DNA from 4 places in the Streptomyces sp. NPDC032198 genome. Region 4 is predicted to be linked to each of the others. Evidence: riboswitches for the same ligand, from Rfam matches in the RefSeq annotation. Region 4 holds a riboswitch; each other region holds the start of a gene.
The links. Region 4 has a riboswitch for cobalamin ahead of AB0E78_RS18435 (ribonucleoside-diphosphate reductase subunit alpha). Riboswitches for the same ligand answer to the same signal wherever they lie in the genome.
Positions count from the first base shown of each region.

Region 1 (4,628 bases), on a different contig from region 4:
CCCGCGCGTCCATCGCGGCGGCCAGGGCGACCGACCGCTCCAGGGCGCCCTCCAGGACCGGGAGTCCGACCTGGAGCAGCCCCCGGATGCCCCGGTCCGCGCGCCCGCGAAGGCGCCGCGCGGCCCGAAGCCGCTGCACATCCATGATCAGGTTCGGTGCGAACGTCATCGCCACGACGATGGCGACGCCCACCTCGTACAGCGCGCCCGGCAGCGACTTGAGCAGCCGCGCCGGACTGGCGAGGGCGTTCGCGGCGCCCACGCAGATCAGCAGACCCGCCAGGCGCACCCCGTCGTAGAGCGCGAAGAGCAGCCCCTCGGCCGTCACCCGGCCCCCGATCCGCACGCCCTTCGCCCAGTCGGGCAGCGGCACTTCGGGGAGCGTCACGATGACGTGCGTACCGGGGATGGGGGAGCCGAGGACGACGGCGAAGACGAGCCGGATCGCGATCACCACGAGACCCAGCTTCACGAAGGCGCCGTACGACCGCGCCCACGGCGCCGACGTCCTGCGCGCCGCCACCACATAGCCCGCGACGCCGATCAGCATCCCGAGCAGCAGCGGGTTGGTGGTGCGGGACGCCGCGACGCCGAGCCCGAGCGCCCACACCCACCAGGCGCCCGGGTGCAGCGCGTTGCTCCGGTGCGCCTCGGGGGCGAGGCGCCGCCGCAGCGCACCGGGAGCGGTGCTCGGGTGATCGGTCATCGTGCGGTCAGCCGCGTCGGCGGCGTGCCTGCCAGACGGCGGCGCCGCCGAGCAGGGCGATGGCGGCCACGCCCGCGATCAGACCGACGGAGGGGCCACCGGAGTCGCCGTCCTCGTCGCCGGCCGTGCTCCGGGCCGGCTTCTTCCCGGAATCCCCGTTGCCCGAGACCTGCTCGCCGCAGCCCGACTTCGGGAAGTCCGCGATGGCGCACAGCAGGGCGTTGCTGTCGTAGCGCAGGGGCTTGGCGACCGCGGCCAGCGCGTCGGCGCTGGTCGCGTCGTCCGCGATCCGCGCGCATGCGGTACGCGGCTTCGGCGGGGTCTCGCCCTCGGGGGCGTCACCCGGTGTGCCGAAGTCGATGACCAGGGCGATCCGCTTGCGGTCGTCCTGGGCGGGGGTCTTGGCGCAGATGGTGTCGAAGTCCGCGGCGCCGCGCGGCTTCGCGGAGTCCTTCGAGTCGGCGGACACGGAGAACCGGAAGCCCTGCACGGCCCCGTCGTCGGGGCGTGCGGTGCTCGGCCCCTGGGTCGCGTACGCCCAAGTGGAGCCGTCCCGGTCCCAGAAGGACCAGTAGCGGTAGCCGGCGGCCTGGGCGGGGGCGGCGGCGAGGACGCCGGACAGGGCGGCGACGAGCGCCCCGGTCACCAGGCGCCCGCACCGCACGCGACCCCGCGTCACGGCTGCTTCTTCTTCTTGTTGCCGCTGTACAGGAAGCCGATGCCGGCACCGGCGACCAGACCGACGCCGATGATCCACCAGACGCTGACGCCGCTGCCGTCGTCGCTGTCCTTCTTCTCGTCGGCGGCCTCGGTCGCCTGCGGGGCGGGGCCGGTCGCGTTCAACTGCTTGACCAGGTCCGCGCCACCGAAGTCACGCGCGTCCAGGCCCGAGGCGTGGGCGGCGAAGATCAGCTGGGCGTACGCGGCCGGACCGGACTTCTTGGCCCAGTCGGCGGAGTTCTTCGACAGCCACTCGGCGGACTTCTTGGCCTGCTCCGGCTGGCCGGCCGCGGCGAGCGCGAGCACCGAGTCCGCGGTGTTGCCCAGGTCGGGCATGTTCTTGGCGCCGGGCATCGACGACATCAGGTGGTCGTCGCCCTTGGCGAGGGTCTTCAGGAGGTAGCCGGTGCCGTTCGAGGCCGCCTGCTCGGCGGTGTCCGCCTTCTCGCACTTCGGGGCGGCGGTCTTCTTCCCGGCGGCGTCGACGACCAGGCCCTTGCCGTGGGCGCCGAGCACACCGGCCGCCGTGGCGTCCGCGTTCGGCGAGAGCTTGCCGGACTTGGCGTCCGCGAGGCCGAAGGCGCCGCCGTCCTTGTCACAGCTCATCGAGAGGGCGGGCAGCGCGTCGTAGGGGGACTTGCCGCTCTGGGCCTTCACCGACTGCGGCTTCTCGCCCGCCGCGGCGAGGGCGCCGATCACGATGCCGGTGGAGTTGGCGTCGGAGGCCATGCCGGGGCTGTAGCCCCAGCCGCCGTCCTTGTTCTGCACCGACTTCAGCCAGTCGACGCCCTTGCCGACCGACTTCTTCTGACCGCCGAGCGCGGCCAGGGCCTGCACGGCGGATGCGGTCGCGTTGCTGTCGAACGTCGTCTTGGAGTCGCACGGCTCACCCGCGTCGGCGCGGTACGCGGCGAAACCGCCGCTCGCGCACTGCTGCCCGGTGAGCCAGTCGACGGACTTCGCGGCGGGCTTCACACCGGCCGAGTCCTGGGCGAGCAGGGCGTACGACTGCCGGAACACCCCGTCGAACTTGGGGTCCGCGTCTCCGTAGAGGCCGGAGGGGAGGGCTGCGGAAGGCGACGGGGACGCGCTGTCCGCGAAAGCGGCCGGGGCGGCGGCCGAACCGATCACGGCGACGGCGGCCAGGACCGCTGCGCTGCGGCGAACGTTCATGATGCGGCGGGTGCCTCTCCCTGCGGGGGAGCGGGGCAGCACGGGCGCGTGCGGGCACGGGCACCGGGCGGCTCCGGCTCCGTATACCTCGACGGTGCCGTTCATCGGGGGCCCCGATGAAGCGAGCCGGTCATGCTCGGTACCGGGCATTCCGGCTCACCGCTGGACGCGGTACACGGCTGCGGGTCAGCGCCGGATTCGCACCGGCTTTCCCCCGTACGGGCATGATGACGACGGGGTCACTCTACCGGCCCGTAGGGGGGAGCGGTCCGGGGCGCCCGCCTCCCGGGCCGCAGGTCACACCGCCCGGTAGCGCACCGGATCGTGGCCGACCGCCTCGGCACGCCCCAGCTTCACCAGGCGCCGCACATGGGCCTCGGCCTCGGAGACCGCGATGTTCCGCGAGCCGTAGCGGATCTGGGCCCAGGGGCGGTTCCACTCCATCTGCTCGGCGAGCTGCCAGGGCGTGAGCGGCTCGGCCAGGAGGGCGAGCAGGTCCGTCAGGCGCTCCTCGTGGTGGGCCAGGATCTCCCGCACGCGGGCCGGGGCGTCGGCGAACGCGTACTGGTGGGCCGGAAGGACCTCGGCGGGGCCCAGGCGGCCGATGCGCTCCAGGGAGTCGAGGTAGTCGCCGAGGGGATCGGTGACGGTCTCGTCGTCGGGGTCCTCGTACAGGCCGATGTGCGGGGTGATCCCGGGGAGCAGATGGTCGCCGGAGAACAGCCGGCCGTGGCCCGGCAGCCGCGCCGGGTGCTCCTCCTCCAGGTGCAGGCAGACGTGGCCCGGGGTGTGGCCGGGGGTCCAGATCGCGCGGAGCCTGCGCCCCGGCAGTTCGAGGAGCTCGCCGGGGGTGATGCCGCGGTCGGGGAGCGCGGCGGCGAGGCCGGGCAGCCGGGGTGCGCGGCCCGCGTCACGGGCCGCCACCAGGGGGGCCAGGTGGTCGGCGGGGGCACCGGCGGCCGTCAGCTTCTCCACCATGTAGTCGAACCAGCGCTCGGGCGGCCCGGTCCGTGTGCGGCGGACGACCGACGCGTCCGCCTCGTGCATCGCGATCCAGGCGCCGGAAGCCTCGCGGACCTTGGCGGACAGGCCGTGGTGGTCGGGGTGGTGGTGGGTGATGACGACGCCGTGCACCGCGTCGGCGGACGTGCCGCAGGCGGTGAGGCCCTCGGCGAGGGCGTCCCAGGACGTGGGGTCGTCCCAGCCCGTGTCGATGAGGACGGGACCGGCGTCCGTGTCCAGGAGGTGGACCAGGGTGAAGCCCAGGGGGTTGTCCGGGATGGGGACCTTGATGCTCCACACGCCGCCGCCGTGGTCGGTCGCCTTCGGATCGGTCACCTGCGTCATCGGGCACCCTCGTCTCTCGTCGGCTGCACGGCCACGACCACGGCCGCCGTCACCATAACTAGAACTAGTTCCAATGATCGCCCAAGTCGACTGTTTCGACAGGCTACTTGCATCTTGCTCTCCGTGGACTACTGGAACTAGAACTGGTATCAGTTCTGAAACAGTGTCAGAAAGCGTGCCGCGCAGGCGGAATCCCGCAGGAGGCAGTCAGCCATGACCGAGCTCGTGGAACACGGACAGCTTTTTATCGGCGGGGAGCTGGTGGACCCCCTCGGCACGGACGTCATCGAGGTGGTCTCGCCGCACACCGGCCAGGTCTTCGCGCGCGTGCCGCACGCGGCGCCCGCCGATGTCGACCGGGCCGTCGCCACCGCGCGCAAGGCGTTCGAGGAGGGCCCCTGGCCCCGGATGACGCTCGACGAGCGGATCGAGGTCGTCACGAGGATCAAGGACGCGTTCGCCGTACGGCACGAGGAGATCGCCCGCGTCATCAGCTCCGAGAACGGCACCCCCTACACGGCGAGCGTGATGGTGCAGGCCCTCGCCTCGATGATGGTCTGGGACTCGGCGCTCACGGTCGCGAAGAACTTCACGTATGAAGAGGCGCGCGACGGAGCCCTCGGCAAGATCCTCGTGCGGCGCGAGCCGGTCGGCGTCGTGGCGGCCGTGGTGCCGTGGAACG
Region 1 is NZ_JBEZVL010000001.1:705,529-710,156, reverse strand. Features, by position in the region: gene AB0E78_RS03350 (energy-coupling factor transporter transmembrane component T) at 1-706, opposite strand, end outside; gene AB0E78_RS03345 (SCO2322 family protein) at 714-1,385, opposite strand; gene AB0E78_RS03340 (prenyltransferase/squalene oxidase repeat-containing protein) at 1,382-2,599, opposite strand; cobalamin riboswitch at 2,723-2,857, opposite strand; gene AB0E78_RS03335 (MBL fold metallo-hydrolase) at 2,897-3,946, opposite strand; gene AB0E78_RS03330 (aldehyde dehydrogenase) at 4,160-4,628, shown strand, end outside.
Region 1: another riboswitch for cobalamin. It lies ahead of AB0E78_RS03340 (prenyltransferase/squalene oxidase repeat-containing protein); the one in region 4 lies ahead of AB0E78_RS18435 (ribonucleoside-diphosphate reductase subunit alpha).

Region 2 (4,628 bases), on a different contig from region 4:
TCCCGGCGCCCTGCGCCGTGGGCCGCATGGCGAGTTCGTCTATCTCACGGGCCCCGCACAGCCACGACCGGGCGCGCTCGGCGCCGAGTCCGGCCGCCGCCTGCGGATAGCAGCGGTCGGCGGGAAAAGGGTCGGGCGTGGTCCACCCGGTGGTGAATCCGACGACGTCCGCCCCTTCCAGGGCGATCGCCGAGGTGAACCCGGGACGCCGTATGTCGTCGCCGAGCCGGACCATGAATTCCGCCACTCTCTCCTCGTCCTCGTGCCAGGGCGGCACGCGGAAGGCTTCGGCGTAGACGGTGCGCAAGGCGGCGCCGTGCGCGAGGAGTTGATCGCCGCGCAGAAGCCGGACTTCCGCCGCCATCAGGCGGCCCTCGCCGCGGCCGCCCCCGGCCGCAGGGCCGCGTACGTCAGAGGGGCGGACGGGTCGATCGACATGTCCCAGGGCGCGGGCTCGGCCCCGGCCCGTACGAGCAGGTCGCCGACGGCGGCGATCATCGCGCCGTTGTCCGTGCACAGGGTCATCGGGGGCACGCGCAGCCGTACGCCTTCGGCCGCGCACCGCTCCTCGGTGAGCGCACGCACCCGCGAGTTCGCGGCGACACCGCCGACCACGACGAGGGTGCGGACGCCGTGATCCCGGCAGGCGGCCAGCGCCTTGCGGGTCAGTACGTCCGCGACGGCCTCCTGGAGCGAGGCCGCGCCGTCGGCCACCGGCAGTTCGCGCCCCGCGTGCCCCTCGGCCCAGCGCGCGGCTGCCGTCTTGAGTCCGGAGAAGGAGAAGGCGTACAGGTCGTCCTTCGGTCCGGTGAGCGGGCGCGGGAAGGCCACCGCACGCGGGTCGCCGCTGCGGGCCGCACGGTCGATGGCGGGGCCGCCCGGGTAGGGCAGGCCAAGGACGCGGGCGACCTTGTCGAAGCACTCGCCCGCCGCGTCGTCCAAGGTGTCCCCCAGGTGCACGATCGGATCACGGGCCAGGTCCCTGACGAGCAGCAGCGAGGTGTGCCCGCCGGAGACGATCAGGACCACGCAGGGATCGGGCAGCGGGCCGTGCTCCAGCGTGTCGGCGGCGACATGCCCGGCCAAGTGGTGCACCCCGTACAACGGGACGTCGAGCGCGTACGCGAGGGTCTTCGCCCCCGCGAGGCCGACCTGCAGCGCGCCGGACAGGCCGGGACCCGTGGTGACCGCCACCGCTCCGATGTCGGAGAGCTTCAGGTCCGCCTGGTCGAGGGCGTTTTGGACGACCGGGGCGAAGGAGTGCAGATGCGCTCGTGCGGCGATCTCGGGGACCACGCCGCCGAACCGGGCGTGCTCGTCCATGCTGGACGCCACCGCATGGGCGAGCAGCCGCCCCTGCGCGACGATCCCCGCTCCGGTCTCGTCGCAGGACGACTCGATCCCCAGCACAATGCGCCCCGTTGCCACCGGCGTCTCCTCCACCCACAGACTTTCTGCCTGTGAAGTGTAGTTGCAACCAATATGCAATAAGACCTCCGGTCGGTGCCCCCACCGCCGGGTGGCTCCGTGTCTCACCTCACGGTCCGGAATGTGATCAGTACTGCCCAAGACGCCGATCCACCCTCTAGCCTGATGTGTGCAGCTGGTTCGCCCTGCCCGCCAGGCAGACGCGTCGCAAGAGGGAACCCGGTGGAAATCCGGGACTGCCCCGCAGCGGTGAGTGGGAACGACCGCCGTCATACGCACTGGGTCCGTCGCGGACCCGGGAAGCGACGGTCAGTAGGAACCTGCCTCGGCAGGTGTGCCCGCGAGTCCGAAGACCTGCCCGTTGCCCGTACGTGATCCCTCATGTGCGGACATCCCGGTGACCTCGTGGGCGGGTCGGCGTACAGATCAGGTGGAGCACCGCGCCGGTGGCGCGCGTCCGGTCCGCCCGGTCCGTCATCCCTTCGCGTCCGTGTCCCGTCCCCGGGATTCTCAGGAGTCATCTCGCGAAGGAGATTTCCGTGACAGCGAAGTCCGCAGCCGCGGCAGCACGGGCCACCGTGTACGGCTACCCCCGCCAGGGCCCCGACCGGGAGCTGAAGAAGGCTATCGAGGGCTACTGGAAGGGCCGCGTCAGCGCCGACGCCCTCCGGGAGACCGCGGCGATGCTGCGCCGGTCCACCTGGCGGCAGCTCGCCGACGCGGGCATCCATGAAGTGCCGACGGGCGACTTCTCGTACTACGACCACGTCCTGGACGCCAGCGTCATGGTCGGTGCCGTCCCGCAACGGCACCGCGAGGCCGTCGACACCGACGCGCTCGACGGGTACTTCGCGATGGCCCGCGGTACCCAGGACGTGGCGCCGCTCGAGATGACCAAGTGGTTCGACACCAACTACCACTACCTCGTGCCGGAGCTCGGTCCCGACACCGTCTTCACCGCCGACTCCGCCAAGCAGGTCGCCGAGCTCAAGGAGGCCGTCGCCCTGGGCCTCGCCGCGCGCCCGGTCCTTGTCGGCCCGGTGACCTATCTGCTGCTCGCCAAGCCCGCGCCCGGCGTTGCCGCCGACTTCGAGCCGCTCACGCTCCTCGACCGGCTGCTGCCCGTGTACGCCGAGGTCCTCGCCGATCTGCGGGCCGCGGGCGCCGAGTGGGTGCAGTTGGACGAGCCCGCCCTGGTCCAGGACCGCACCCCGGCGGAACTCAACGCCGCCGCCCGCGCCTATCGCGACCTGGGTGCCCTCAGCGACCGCCCTCAGCTCCTGGTCGCCTCCTATTTCGGCCGGCTCGGCGACGCACTGCCCGTGCTCGCCAAGGCGCCGGTCGAGGGACTCGCCCTGGACTTCACGGAGGCCGCCGCCGGCCAGCTCCAGGACCTCGCCGCCGTCGGCGGGCTGCCCGGCAGGCGTCTGGTCGCGGGCGTCGTCAACGGCCGGAACATCTGGATCAACGACCTGGAGAAGTCCCTGGCCACGCTGGGCACGCTCCTGGGTCTCGCCGACCGGGTCGACGTCTCCGCATCCTGCTCGCTGCTTCACGTCCCGCTGGACTCCACCGCCGAGCGGGACATCGACCCGCAGGTCGCCCGCTGGCTGGCCTTCGCCCGCCAGAAGACCACCGAGATCGCCACACTGGCCCGTGGCCTCGCCCAGGGCACGGGCGCCATCACCGCCGAACTGTCCGCCAACCGGGCCGACCTGGCGTCCCGCTCGGGGTCATCCCTCACCCACGACCCGGCGGTACGCTCCCGCGTCGCCGCCGTCACCGCGTCCGATGCCCGGCGCGCCCACGCCTACCCGGAGCGCGCGGCGGCCCAGCGAGCGCGCCTTGGACTGCCCCAACTGCCCACGACGACCATCGGCTCATTCCCACAGACCACCGAACTGCGCACCGCTCGGGCCGACTTGAGAGCGGGCCGCATCGACACGCACGGCTACGAGGAGCGCATCCGCTCGGAGATCCGCGACGTCCTCACCTTCCAGGAGAAGGCGGGCATCGACGTCCTGGTGCACGGAGAACCCGAACGCAACGACATGGTCCAGCACTTCGCCGAGCAGCTCACCGGCTATCTCGCCACGCAGCACGGCTGGGTCCAGTCGTACGGCACGCGCTATGTGCGCCCGCCGGTCCTCGCGGGCGACATCTCCCGGCCCGAGCCGATGACGGTGCGCTGGACCTCGTACGCCAACTCCCTCACCGACCGCCCCGTGAAGGGCATGCTCACCGGTCCCGTCACCATGCTCGCCTGGTCCTTCGTCCGCGACGACCAGCCGCTCGGCGACACGGCGCGCCAGGTCGCCCTCGCCCTGCGCGACGAGGTCAACGACCTGGAGACCGCGGGCACTTCGGTCATCCAGGTCGACGAGCCCGCACTGCGCGAGACGCTCCCCCTGCGCGCCGCCGAACACACCGACTACCTCGACTGGGCCACGGAATCCTTCCGCCTGACCACCAGCGGCGTACGGCCGGACACGCAGATCCACACCCACATGTGCTACGCCGAGTTCGGCGACATCGTCCAGGCCATCGACGACCTCGACGCCGACGTCATCAGCCTGGAGGCCGCCCGCTCGCACATGCAGGTGGCCCGCGAGCTGGCGGAGCACGGCTATCCGCGCGAGGCGGGGCCGGGCGTCTACGACATCCACTCCCCGCGCGTCCCGAGCACACAGGAGGCAGCGGCCCTGCTGCGCAAGGGACTTGAGGCCATCCCCGCCGACCGGCTGTGGGTGAACCCGGACTGCGGCCTCAAGACCCGGGGCTGGCCCGAGACCCGGGCCTCCCTGGAGAACCTGGTCGCGGCGGCACGCGAGGTGCGGGCGGAGCTGCCCCCACGCCCATGACCTGAACGCGCGGAACGGGGCGGCCGTTCGAGGGGGAACGGCCGCCCCGTTCCTGGCTGGAGCGAGCAGCGTGGGGGCATCTCCTGGATGAGGGGTGGCGAGGAGGTCTCGGCGGCGCACGCCCTGCTCCAGCTCTGGGCGGCCCGGCACGAGGGGCCCGCAACGGCTGCCTCGGAACTGCACCGCATCACTGTGCAGAGAGCGCTGCGCAGCCTGCCCGGATCGGAGCCGGAGTTCCAGGACTTCATCGAACGCTACCTCCGTACCGTGCTCCACGAGTTGCGGGAGATGGGCCGTCACCCGTATGAGCCATGCGCGACAACAGCCCGTGCAGCGTCT
Region 2 is NZ_JBEZVL010000004.1:477,569-482,196, forward strand. Features, by position in the region: gene AB0E78_RS13250 (GNAT family N-acetyltransferase) at 1-364, opposite strand, end outside; gene tsaD (tRNA (adenosine(37)-N6)-threonylcarbamoyltransferase complex transferase subunit TsaD) at 364-1,428, opposite strand; cobalamin riboswitch at 1,588-1,805, shown strand; gene metE (5-methyltetrahydropteroyltriglutamate--homocysteine S-methyltransferase) at 1,968-4,289, shown strand; gene AB0E78_RS13265 (MarR family winged helix-turn-helix transcriptional regulator) at 4,534-4,628, opposite strand, start outside.
Region 2: another riboswitch for cobalamin. It lies ahead of metE (5-methyltetrahydropteroyltriglutamate--homocysteine S-methyltransferase); the one in region 4 lies ahead of AB0E78_RS18435 (ribonucleoside-diphosphate reductase subunit alpha).

Region 3 (4,628 bases), on a different contig from region 4:
GTCCGGTGGGCGGCGCCGACGAGCATCCGGGCCGCGTGCGGCATCAGCAGGCCCACGAAGCCGATGGCCCCGCTGTACGCGACGAGTACGCCGGTCAGGAGCGAGGCGAGGACGAAGACGGCGGCGCGGAAGCGGGCCGTGTCGAGGCCGAGGACGGTGGCGCCCTCCTCCCCCACCAGGAGCAGGTCCAGGGGGCGGGCGAGGGCGACGAGCAGGGCCGTGCCCGCGATGAGCGCGATGCCGGGCAGGGCGAGCATGTCCCAGCGGGCGCTGCCGAGGCCGCCGAGGGTCCAGTACAGGACTTCCTTGAGGTGGTCGGCGCTGTCGGCCGTGATCAGGATGAGGCTGGTCAGCGCGGAGAGGATGTACGAGACGGCCACTCCGGCCAGGATCAGGCGGCCGGTGGCGAATCCGCCGCCGCCGGATCTTGCCAGGGTGTAGACGACGAGCAGCGAGAGCAGTGCGCCGGCGAAGGCCGCGGCGGGGAGGGTGACGGTGGTGGCGAGGCCCGCGCCCAGGCCGAAGACGCTGCCGAGGACGATGACGGCCACCGCTCCGGCCGAGGCACCGGAGGAGACGCCGAGGAGGAAGGGGTCCGCGAGGGGGTTGCGCACCAGGGCCTGGAGGACGGTGCCGATGACGGCGAGCCCCGCGCCCACGGCTGCGCCGAGCAGGACCCTGGGGAGTCTTACGTCCAGGACGATGGTGCGGAACGGGGAGGGTTCCGCGCGGCCGGTCAGGATCGTCAGGACCTCTGACGCGGGGATCCGGACGGAGCCGAGGGCCAGGCCGGCCACCGTCGCGGCCAAGAGGGCGAGCAGAAGCCCGGCGACGACGGTGCCGTACATCACCGGCTCCGCCGAGTTCGTCCTCGAACGCCGGACGGGCTGGGAGCGGCTCCGCGAAAGCCCCTTCACAGCTGGTCCGCCAGCTTCGCCACCGCCCCCGGTGCCCTCACCCCCACCACCGCGTCCGACAGCGGCAGTACCGCGAAGCGCTTGTGCTTGATGGCGGGGACGTCCGCGAGGACCGGGTCGTCCAGGAGGCGCTTCTTCTTCTGGGCCACGGTCGTGCCGCCGTAGTCGAGGATCACGATCACCTCGGGGTCGCGGTCGACCACCGTTTCCCAGGAGGCGTCGCCGAAGGACTTGTCGAGGTCGGCGAAGACGTTGCGGCCGCCCGCCCGCTCGATGATGTCGTTGCCGATGCCGCGGCCGCCCGCCGTGAACGCGGTCTTGTCGCCGCTGTCGTAGACGAAGACGGGGACGGGCTCGCGGCCCTTCGTCTCCTTGGCGGCGTCCTTCAGGTCGCGCCGCGCCTGGCCCACCCACGTGTCGGCCCGCGCCCGCACCCCGAAGGTGGAGCCGACCTCCCGCACCTCGCGGTAGACGTCGTCCATGGTCACGGGCTTCTTCGCGCAGCCCTCGACGTTGAGGCGGCTCTCGATGCCGGACTTGGCCAGGGCCCCGCGACTGCGGCCCTCGCCCGCCAGGAAGGCGCTCGCGTAGCCGCCGTAGACGAAGTCGGGGCCGGCGGCCAGGAGCTTCTCGTAGGAGGGGTATTCCTTGGCGAGGACCGGGGTGTCGGCGTAGGCCTTCGCGTACTTCGGCAGGACCTTGTCGTCCAGGTAGGCGGTGCCCGCGATGCGGTCCTTCAGGCCCAGTTCCAGCATCACTTCCGTCGCGTGCTGGTTCATCGTCACGGCGCGCTTCGGGGGTGCTTCGTACGTCGTCTTCACGCCGCAGTTGGTGACCGTGTACGGGAATCCGGCGGCTTTCGCGGCGGGCTTGCCCGCTTCGGTTTCCGTGCCGGAGTCGGCGGCGGACGAGCAGGCGGTGAGCGGGACGAGCAGGGCTGCGGCCGCGAGCAGGCGTATGGGGCGGGACATGGCTGAGCTGCCTCCTCCAGGGGATTTCCGCGTCCCCTGCGTCGTGGGAGAAGAAGGCGGCAGGTCAGTTCCTGACTGCCCCGCCCGCGAAGGGTGGGGTCACAGTGGCGGGACCGTGCCGGATTCGCACCGGCTTCCTGGGTCCTGCCGCCTCAAAGGTGAAGCTCAGTATGCCTGGACGACCTTCACCTCTTCTTCGGTGACCTCGCCGTCCACGATCCGGTAGGAGCGGAACTGGAACTCGCCCGCGTCGTCGGTGTCGGCCGTGGAGACCAGGACGTAGTGGGCGCCCGGTTCGTTGGCGTACGTGATGTCGGTGCGCGAGGGGTAGGCCTCGGTCGCCGTGTGCGAGTGGTAGACGATCACCGGCTCCTCGTCGCGGTCGTCCATCTCGCGGTAGAGCTTGAGGAGGTCGCCCGAGTCGAACTCGTAGAACGTGGGCGAGCGGGCCGCGTTCAGCATCGGGATGAAGCGCTCGGGGCGGCCGGTGCCCTCCGGGCCCGCGACCACACCGCAGGCCTCGTCGGGGTGGTCCTGGCGCGCGTGCGCGACGATCTGGTCGTGGAGGGCCTGGGTGAGGGTCAGCATGGCAGCCAGGATAAGCAGAAGGGCCGATCCGTACCGAAGAGTGGTACGGACCGGCCCACATGCTGGGATGCAGCCTTACGGCACTACTTCACCGCGTCCTGCGGCGCGGTCTCACCGCTGGGCGCCTGCGGGGCCCGGCGCTGCATGATCAGGTAGCCGACGCCCAGGATGAGCGCCCAGACGGGAGCCGCGTAGAGGGAGATCCGCGCGTCCTTGTCGATGCCCATCATCACGATGACCATCGCGATGAAGGCGAGCGCGAACCAGCTCGTGTACGGGGCGCCCGGCGCCCGGAAGGTGGACTGCGGCAGCTCGCCGCGGTCGGCCTTGCGGCGGTACTTGATCTGGCAGACCAGGATCATGATCCAGGCCCACATGCCGGAGATGGTCGCGAAGGAGACGACGTAGTTGAACGCCTCGCCCGGCCACTGGTAGTTGATCCAGACGCCGACCAGCATCAGTGCGGCGGAGAAGGTGGTGCCGACCAGCGGCAGGCCGTTCTTCGTGAGCTTGGTGAAGAACTTCGGGCCCTGGCCGTTGATCGCCAGGTCACGCAGCATGCGGCCGGTGGAGTACATACCGGAGTTGCAGGAGGAGAGCGCGGCCGTCAGGACGACGAAGTTGACGATCGCGGCGCCGACGCCGAGGCCCATCTTGTCGAAGGCGGCGACGAACGGCGAGACGCCCGGCACGAACTCCGTCCACGGCACGACCGAGAGGATCATGATGAGCGCGCCGACGTAGAAGACGGCGATGCGCCACGGCACGGTGTTGATGGCCTTGGGCAGGACGGTCTTCGGGTCCTTGGACTCGCCCGCGGTGACGCCGACGAGCTCGACGGCGAGGAAGGCGAACATGACGATCTGGAGCGTCATCAGCGTGGAGCCGATGCCGTTCGGGAAGAAGCCGCCCTGGTCCCACAGGTGGGTCACCGACGCGGTGTCACCGGCGTCGGAGAAGCCGATGGTGAGGATGCCGGCGCAGATGAGAATCATGCCGATGATCGCGGTGACCTTGACCATCGAGAACCAGAACTCGAGCTCACCGAAGAGCTTCACCGAGATCAGGTTGGCGCCGTACAGGATGACCGTGAAGATCAGCGCGTATCCCCATTGAGGGATGGAGTCATGTGTCCAGTACTGCATGTACTGGGCGGCCGCCGTGACTTCCGTGATGCCGGTGACGACCCAGAAGAGCCAGTACGTCCAGCCGGTCACGTACCCGAAGAACGGGCCGACGAATTCACGCGCGTACTCCGAGAAGGAGCCCGACACGGCGCGGTACATGAGCAGCTCGCCCAGGGCCCGCATGATGAAGAAGATGACGAGGCCGGCGATGGCGTACGCCAGGATGAGGCTGGGGCCTGCCTTGTGAATGGCCTTGCCCGCGCCGAGGAACAGGCCGGTGCCGATGGCACCGCCGATCGCGATCATCTGGATCTGCCGGGCACCGAGCCCGCGCTGATAACCCTCGCCTGACGAACCGGACGAACCGCCCGCTCCGTCGGCCTCATTGCCGTCGTGGTGCTCTTCGACCTGCACTGAGGTCATGGTGACGCCTTTCTCCACGCCGATCCGTGCCCGCAGTCTGCGTATGGCCACGGATCAGGTCCTGATCCCCCCGGATATGGATGGAGTGCTACCGGCGGTCTGCCGGCCCGAGCGCCATCGGTGACATGGGTGGCGTCACCGAGTGGTCGTGAAGATTTATCACGGCCGCAACAGTGATCGAAGGGGCGGCGTGTGGCCCACACCACGAGAAGAACCGGACAAAAGTCCCTTGCCGCATCAAAAATGGGCATCGGAGTGACACGATCGTTATCCGGATTTGAGCGTCCGATGAGCGAACGGGAGGTAACCGCTGCTACATACAACGACTTCGCGGGCGGCCCGGCCGGTTTTGGTGTGACTTCTAACCGATGAGGGTGCCGACCAGCGTCTCCTGCAGACCACCGAGCCAGAGATAGGCCATCACCATCGGCTTGCGCGGGTCGGAGTCCGGCAGCTGATAGAGGAGGTCCGTGTCCTCCTCGTCGGTCACCTCGAGGCGGGCGCCGATCGCGAGGCGGAGGTCGTTGAGCGCGCCGAGCCAGTGCCGCGACTCTTCGGCGGACAGCTTGAGGACGGCGCCGCCCTCGCCCGTCGACGTCATG
Region 3 is NZ_JBEZVL010000009.1:278,730-283,357, forward strand. Features, by position in the region: gene AB0E78_RS25130 (iron ABC transporter permease) at 1-848, opposite strand, end outside; gene AB0E78_RS25135 (ABC transporter substrate-binding protein) at 914-1,888, opposite strand; cobalamin riboswitch at 1,933-2,090, opposite strand; gene AB0E78_RS25140 (M67 family metallopeptidase) at 2,054-2,476, opposite strand; gene AB0E78_RS25145 (amino acid permease) at 2,560-4,026, opposite strand; gene AB0E78_RS25150 (DUF2017 domain-containing protein) at 4,388-4,628, opposite strand, start outside.
Region 3: another riboswitch for cobalamin. It lies ahead of AB0E78_RS25135 (ABC transporter substrate-binding protein); the one in region 4 lies ahead of AB0E78_RS18435 (ribonucleoside-diphosphate reductase subunit alpha).

Region 4 (4,628 bases):
GGCTGTTGCCTGCGCAGGTACAGGGGCGGGGGCGGCTTCGGCGGTCTGGCCGGCCGCCGCGCGGGCGATGCGGGTCGCCGGGCGCGAACGCAGGTAGTACGTGGTCTTCAGACCCTGCTGCCAGGCGTACGCGTACATCGAGGAGAGCTTGCCGATGGTCGGCGTCTCCAGGAACAGGTTCAAGGACTGCGCCTGGTCCAGGAACGGCGTGCGCGCGGCGGCCATGTCGATCAGGCCGCGCTGCGGGATCTCCCACGCGGTGCGGTAGAGGTCGCGCACCTCGGCCGGGATCCAGCTGAAGCCCTGCACGGAGCCGTTGGCCTCGCGCAGCGCCTCGCGGGTCTGGGCGTCCCAGACGCCGAGCCGTTTCAGCTCCTGCACCAGGTAGGAGTTGACCTGGAGGAACTCACCGCTCAGCGTCTCGCGCTTGAAGAGGTTGGAGACCTGCGGCTCGATGCACTCGTAGACGCCCGCGATGGACGCGATGGTGGCGGTCGGCGCGATGGCGAGAAGCAGCGAGTTGCGCATGCCGGTCGCGGCGATACGTTCCCGCAGCGCGGCCCAGCGCTCCGGCCAGGTCAGCTCGACGCCGTAGTGGTCGGGGTGCAGGACGCCGCGCGCGGTGCGGGTCTTCTCCCAGGCGGGCAGCGGGCCATTGCGCTCGGCGAGGTCGGCGGACGCCTCGTACGCGGCGAGCATGATCCGCTCGGCGATGCGGGTGGAGAGGGCACGCGCGGCGGGGGAGTCGAAGGGCAGCTTCAGCTGGAAGAAGACGTCCTGCAGACCCATGGCGCCCAGGCCCACCGGACGCCACCGGGCATTGGAGCGCCCGGCCTGCTCGGTCGGGTAGAAGTTGATGTCGACCACCCGGTCGAGGAAGGTGACGGCGGTGCGGACGGTCTCGTCGAGCCGCTGCCAGTCGATGTCACCGGCGTCCGTGTCCACGAACGCGCCGAGGTTCACCGAGCCCAGGTTGCAGACGGCCGTCTCCCCGTCGTCCGTCACCTCCAGGATCTCCGTGCAGAGGTTGGAGGAGTGGACCGTGTGGCCGGGCTCCGCCGTCTGGTTGGCGGTGCGGTTGGCGGCGTCCTTGAACGTCATCCAGCCGTTGCCGGTCTGCGCGAGGGTGCGCATCATGCGGCCGTAGAGGTCGCGGGCCGGGATGGTCTTGCGGGCGAGCCCGGCGGCCTCGGCCTTGCGGTAGGCGGCGTCGAACGCGTCGCCCCACAGGTCGACGAACTCGGGCACGTCGGCCGGCGAGAACAGCGACCAGTCCTGGTCGGCGGCGACCCGGCGCATGAACTCGTCCGGGATCCAGTGCGCGAGGTTGAGGTTGTGCGTGCGCCGCTGGTCCTCGCCCGTGTTGTCGCGCAGCTCCAGGAACTCCTCGATGTCGGAGTGCCAGGTCTCCAGGTAGACCGCGGCCGCGCCCTTGCGCCGCCCGCCCTGGTTCACGGCGGCGACGGAGGCGTCCAGGGTCTTGAGGAACGGCACGATGCCGTTGGAGTGGCCGTTCGTTCCGCGGATCAGCGAACCGCGGGCGCGGATGCGTGAGTACGAGAGGCCGATGCCGCCCGCGTGCTTGGAGAGGCGCGCGACCTGGTGGTAGCGGTCGTAGATGGAGTCCAGCTCGTCCAGGGGCGAGTCGAGGAGGTAGCAGGAGGACATCTGCGGGTGCCGGGTGCCGGAGTTGAAGAGCGTCGGCGAGGACGGCAGGTAGTCCAGACGGCTCATCAGGCGGTACAGGGAGGCGACCTCGTCCAGGGCGCGGACGCTGCCGTCCTCGGCGAGGCCGCTCGCGACGCGCAGCATGAAGTGCTGCGGGGTCTCGATGACGTGCCGGGTGATCGGGTGCCGGAGCAGATAGCGGCTGTGCAGGGTGCGCAGGCCGAAGTAGCCGAACCGGAAGTCGGCGCCGTCCTCCAGGGCGGCCTCCACGAGACCGTCGAGGCGCTCCGCGTGGTCGGTGACGAACGCGGCGGTGCGGTCCGCGATCAGGCCCTCGCGGTGTCCCACGGCGACCGAGTCGGAGAAGGAGCGCACGCCCTGCGACGCGGCCTCGTCACGGATGCTGAGGCTGAGCAGCCTGGCCGCGAGCTGCGAGTACGTCGGGTCCTCGGAGATGAGCCCCGCGGCCGCCTCGGTCGCCAGCTCCCGCAGCTCCGCCAGGTCCGCGCGGGCCGAGCGGCCGCGCAGCGCGGCGGCGGCGACTCTGCCGGGGTCGGCGTCGGGGAGGTCGGCGGTGAGGTCGGTCAGGGTACGCAGCAGCGCGGTTCCTGGGCCGTCGGCGGTCTGCTGACCGTCGGTGGTCTGCGCTGACGCAGGTTCGGCTGGCGCGATGGTCACGTGGAGCACTCCCTCGCTCGGCTCTGGGCCCGCGGAGGGATGAGTGACACACGGGCGCCCGCCCCTGGGCAGGGCTGCGCTCCGCGTCCACCAGCCCATTCCACGAGGCCCGGACGACGTTGGCACCCGGACCGGTCGGAACGGGCGCGCTGCCGACAGGTCTTCGGACTGGAGAGCACGACAAATGCGTACTCGTACACCGTTGCGGGACAGTTCCGGACTTGCACCGGATTCCCCTGCGGCGACAGCGAGCACGAGCATACATCTTGTGCTGGCTCTGAGCGGCAGCCCCACATCTTGTGTCGGTGCACACATACGCGGCGCGGGCCGCCGGAGGAATCCGGCGGCCCGCGCCGCGTGTTGGGTACCGCGTTCGGAGAGAGGCTCAGTGCCCGCCCGGCGCTCCCGCCGTGGCCGGCGGCAGCTCCTCCACGACACCCGGGTCGCCCGCGTCCGCCGTGTAGTCCCCGGGAGACGTCTCGTCGATGCCGTCAGGGGCCTTCATGGCGCGCAGGACGAAGGTCATGACCACGGTGACCACCACGTTCAGGACGAACGCCGTGAGGCCGATGTAACCGATCTCACCGATGCCGGGGATCTCGTCGGACGAGCCGCCGAAGTGCTTCTGCGTCGGCGACGCGACACCGTACGCGGCGACCGTGCCGTAGATCATGCCGATCGCCCAGCCGGCGAGCAGCGCCCAGCGGTGGAACCACCGCGTGAACAGGCCGCCGACCAGCGCGGGCATCGTCTGGAGGATCCAGATGCCGCCCAGGAGCTGGAAGTTGATCGCGACCGTCTTGTCCATGGTGAGGACGAAGGCGAGCGCGCCGACCTTCACCAGGAGCGAGACCAGCTTGGAGACCTTCATCTCCTGCTGCGGGGTCGCGTCCGGCTTGAGGAAGTCCTTGTAGATGTTCCGGGTGAAGAGATTCGCGGCCGCGATCGACATGATGGCCGCCGGCACGAGCGCGCCGATGCCGATCGCCGCGAACGCGACGCCCGTGAACCAGTCGGGGAACATGTTCTCGAACAGCTGCGGAATCGCCAGCTGCCCGTTCTCCACCTTCACCCCGGCCGCGATCGCCATGAAGCCGAGCAGCGCGAGCAGGCCCAGCATCAGCGAGTAGAGCGGCAGGATCGTGGTGTTGCGGCGGATCACGTTGCGGCTCTTGGAGGAGAGCGTCGCCGTGATCGAGTGCGGATACATGAACAGCGCGAGCGCGGAGCCGAGCGCGAGCGTGGCGTACGTCCACTGCCCGGCCTCGCCCGGCGCGAGGCCCGCGACGGGCTTGCCCGCGGCTTCGTTGGTCGCCGAGAACTTGTCGCTCGCCGCCCGGAAGATCTCGTCGAACCCGCCGAGCTTGATCGGGATGTAGATGATCGCGACGGCGATGACGAGGTAGATCAGACCGTCCTTCACGAACGCGATCAGCGCGGGGGCGCGAAGACCGGACGAGTAGGTGTACGCGGCGAGCACCGCGAACGCGATCAGGAGCGGCAGGTCCTTGATGAACCAGTTGGTGTCCGGACCGCCGCCGACGCCCATGACGTCGAGCACGGCCTGGATGCCGACCAGCTGGAGCGCGATGTACGGCATCGTGGCGAGGATGCCGGTGACCGCGACGGCCAGCGAGAGCCCCTTCGAGCCGAAGCGCCCGCGCACGAAGTCGGACGTGGTCACGTAGCCGTGCTTGTGCGAGACGGACCAGAGGCGCGGCAGGAAGGTGAAGATCAGCGGGTAGACGAGGATCGTGTACGGCACCGCGAAGAAGCCGGCCGCGCCCGCCGCGTAGATCGCCGCCGGGACGGCCACGAAGGTGTACGCCGTGTACAGGTCACCGCCGAGCAGGAACCACGTGACCCAGGTGCCGAACGACCGGCCGCCCAGGCCCCATTCGTCCAGGCTCTCGGTCTCGGCCTTGCGCCAGCGCGCGGCCAGGAAGCCCATCGCCGTGACGGCGGCGAAGAAGAAGATGAAGACGGCGAGGGCGATGCCGTTGACGCCGCCTGTGTCCGCTGCGAGCACGTTCATCGGGTCGCACCCCCCTGGGCCTGCTCGGCCTTGCGGACGCGCTGGTCACGCTGCCACAGCTTGTAGGCGATCATCGTCAGCACGGTGGAGATGAGGACCCACAGCATCTGGTACCAGTAGAAGAACGGGATGCCGATGAAGGTCGGGTCGACCTTCGCGTAGGAGCTCACCCAGAGCATCGCCACGAACGGCGCGACGAGACAGAGGGCAATGACCACGCGGACCGGCGTGATCACCGGTCTGCTCA
Region 4 is NZ_JBEZVL010000006.1:375,295-379,922, forward strand. Features, by position in the region: gene AB0E78_RS18435 (ribonucleoside-diphosphate reductase subunit alpha) at 1-2,346, opposite strand, end outside; cobalamin riboswitch at 2,483-2,620, opposite strand; gene mctP (monocarboxylate uptake permease MctP) at 2,732-4,381, opposite strand; gene AB0E78_RS18445 (DUF3311 domain-containing protein) at 4,378-4,628, opposite strand, start outside.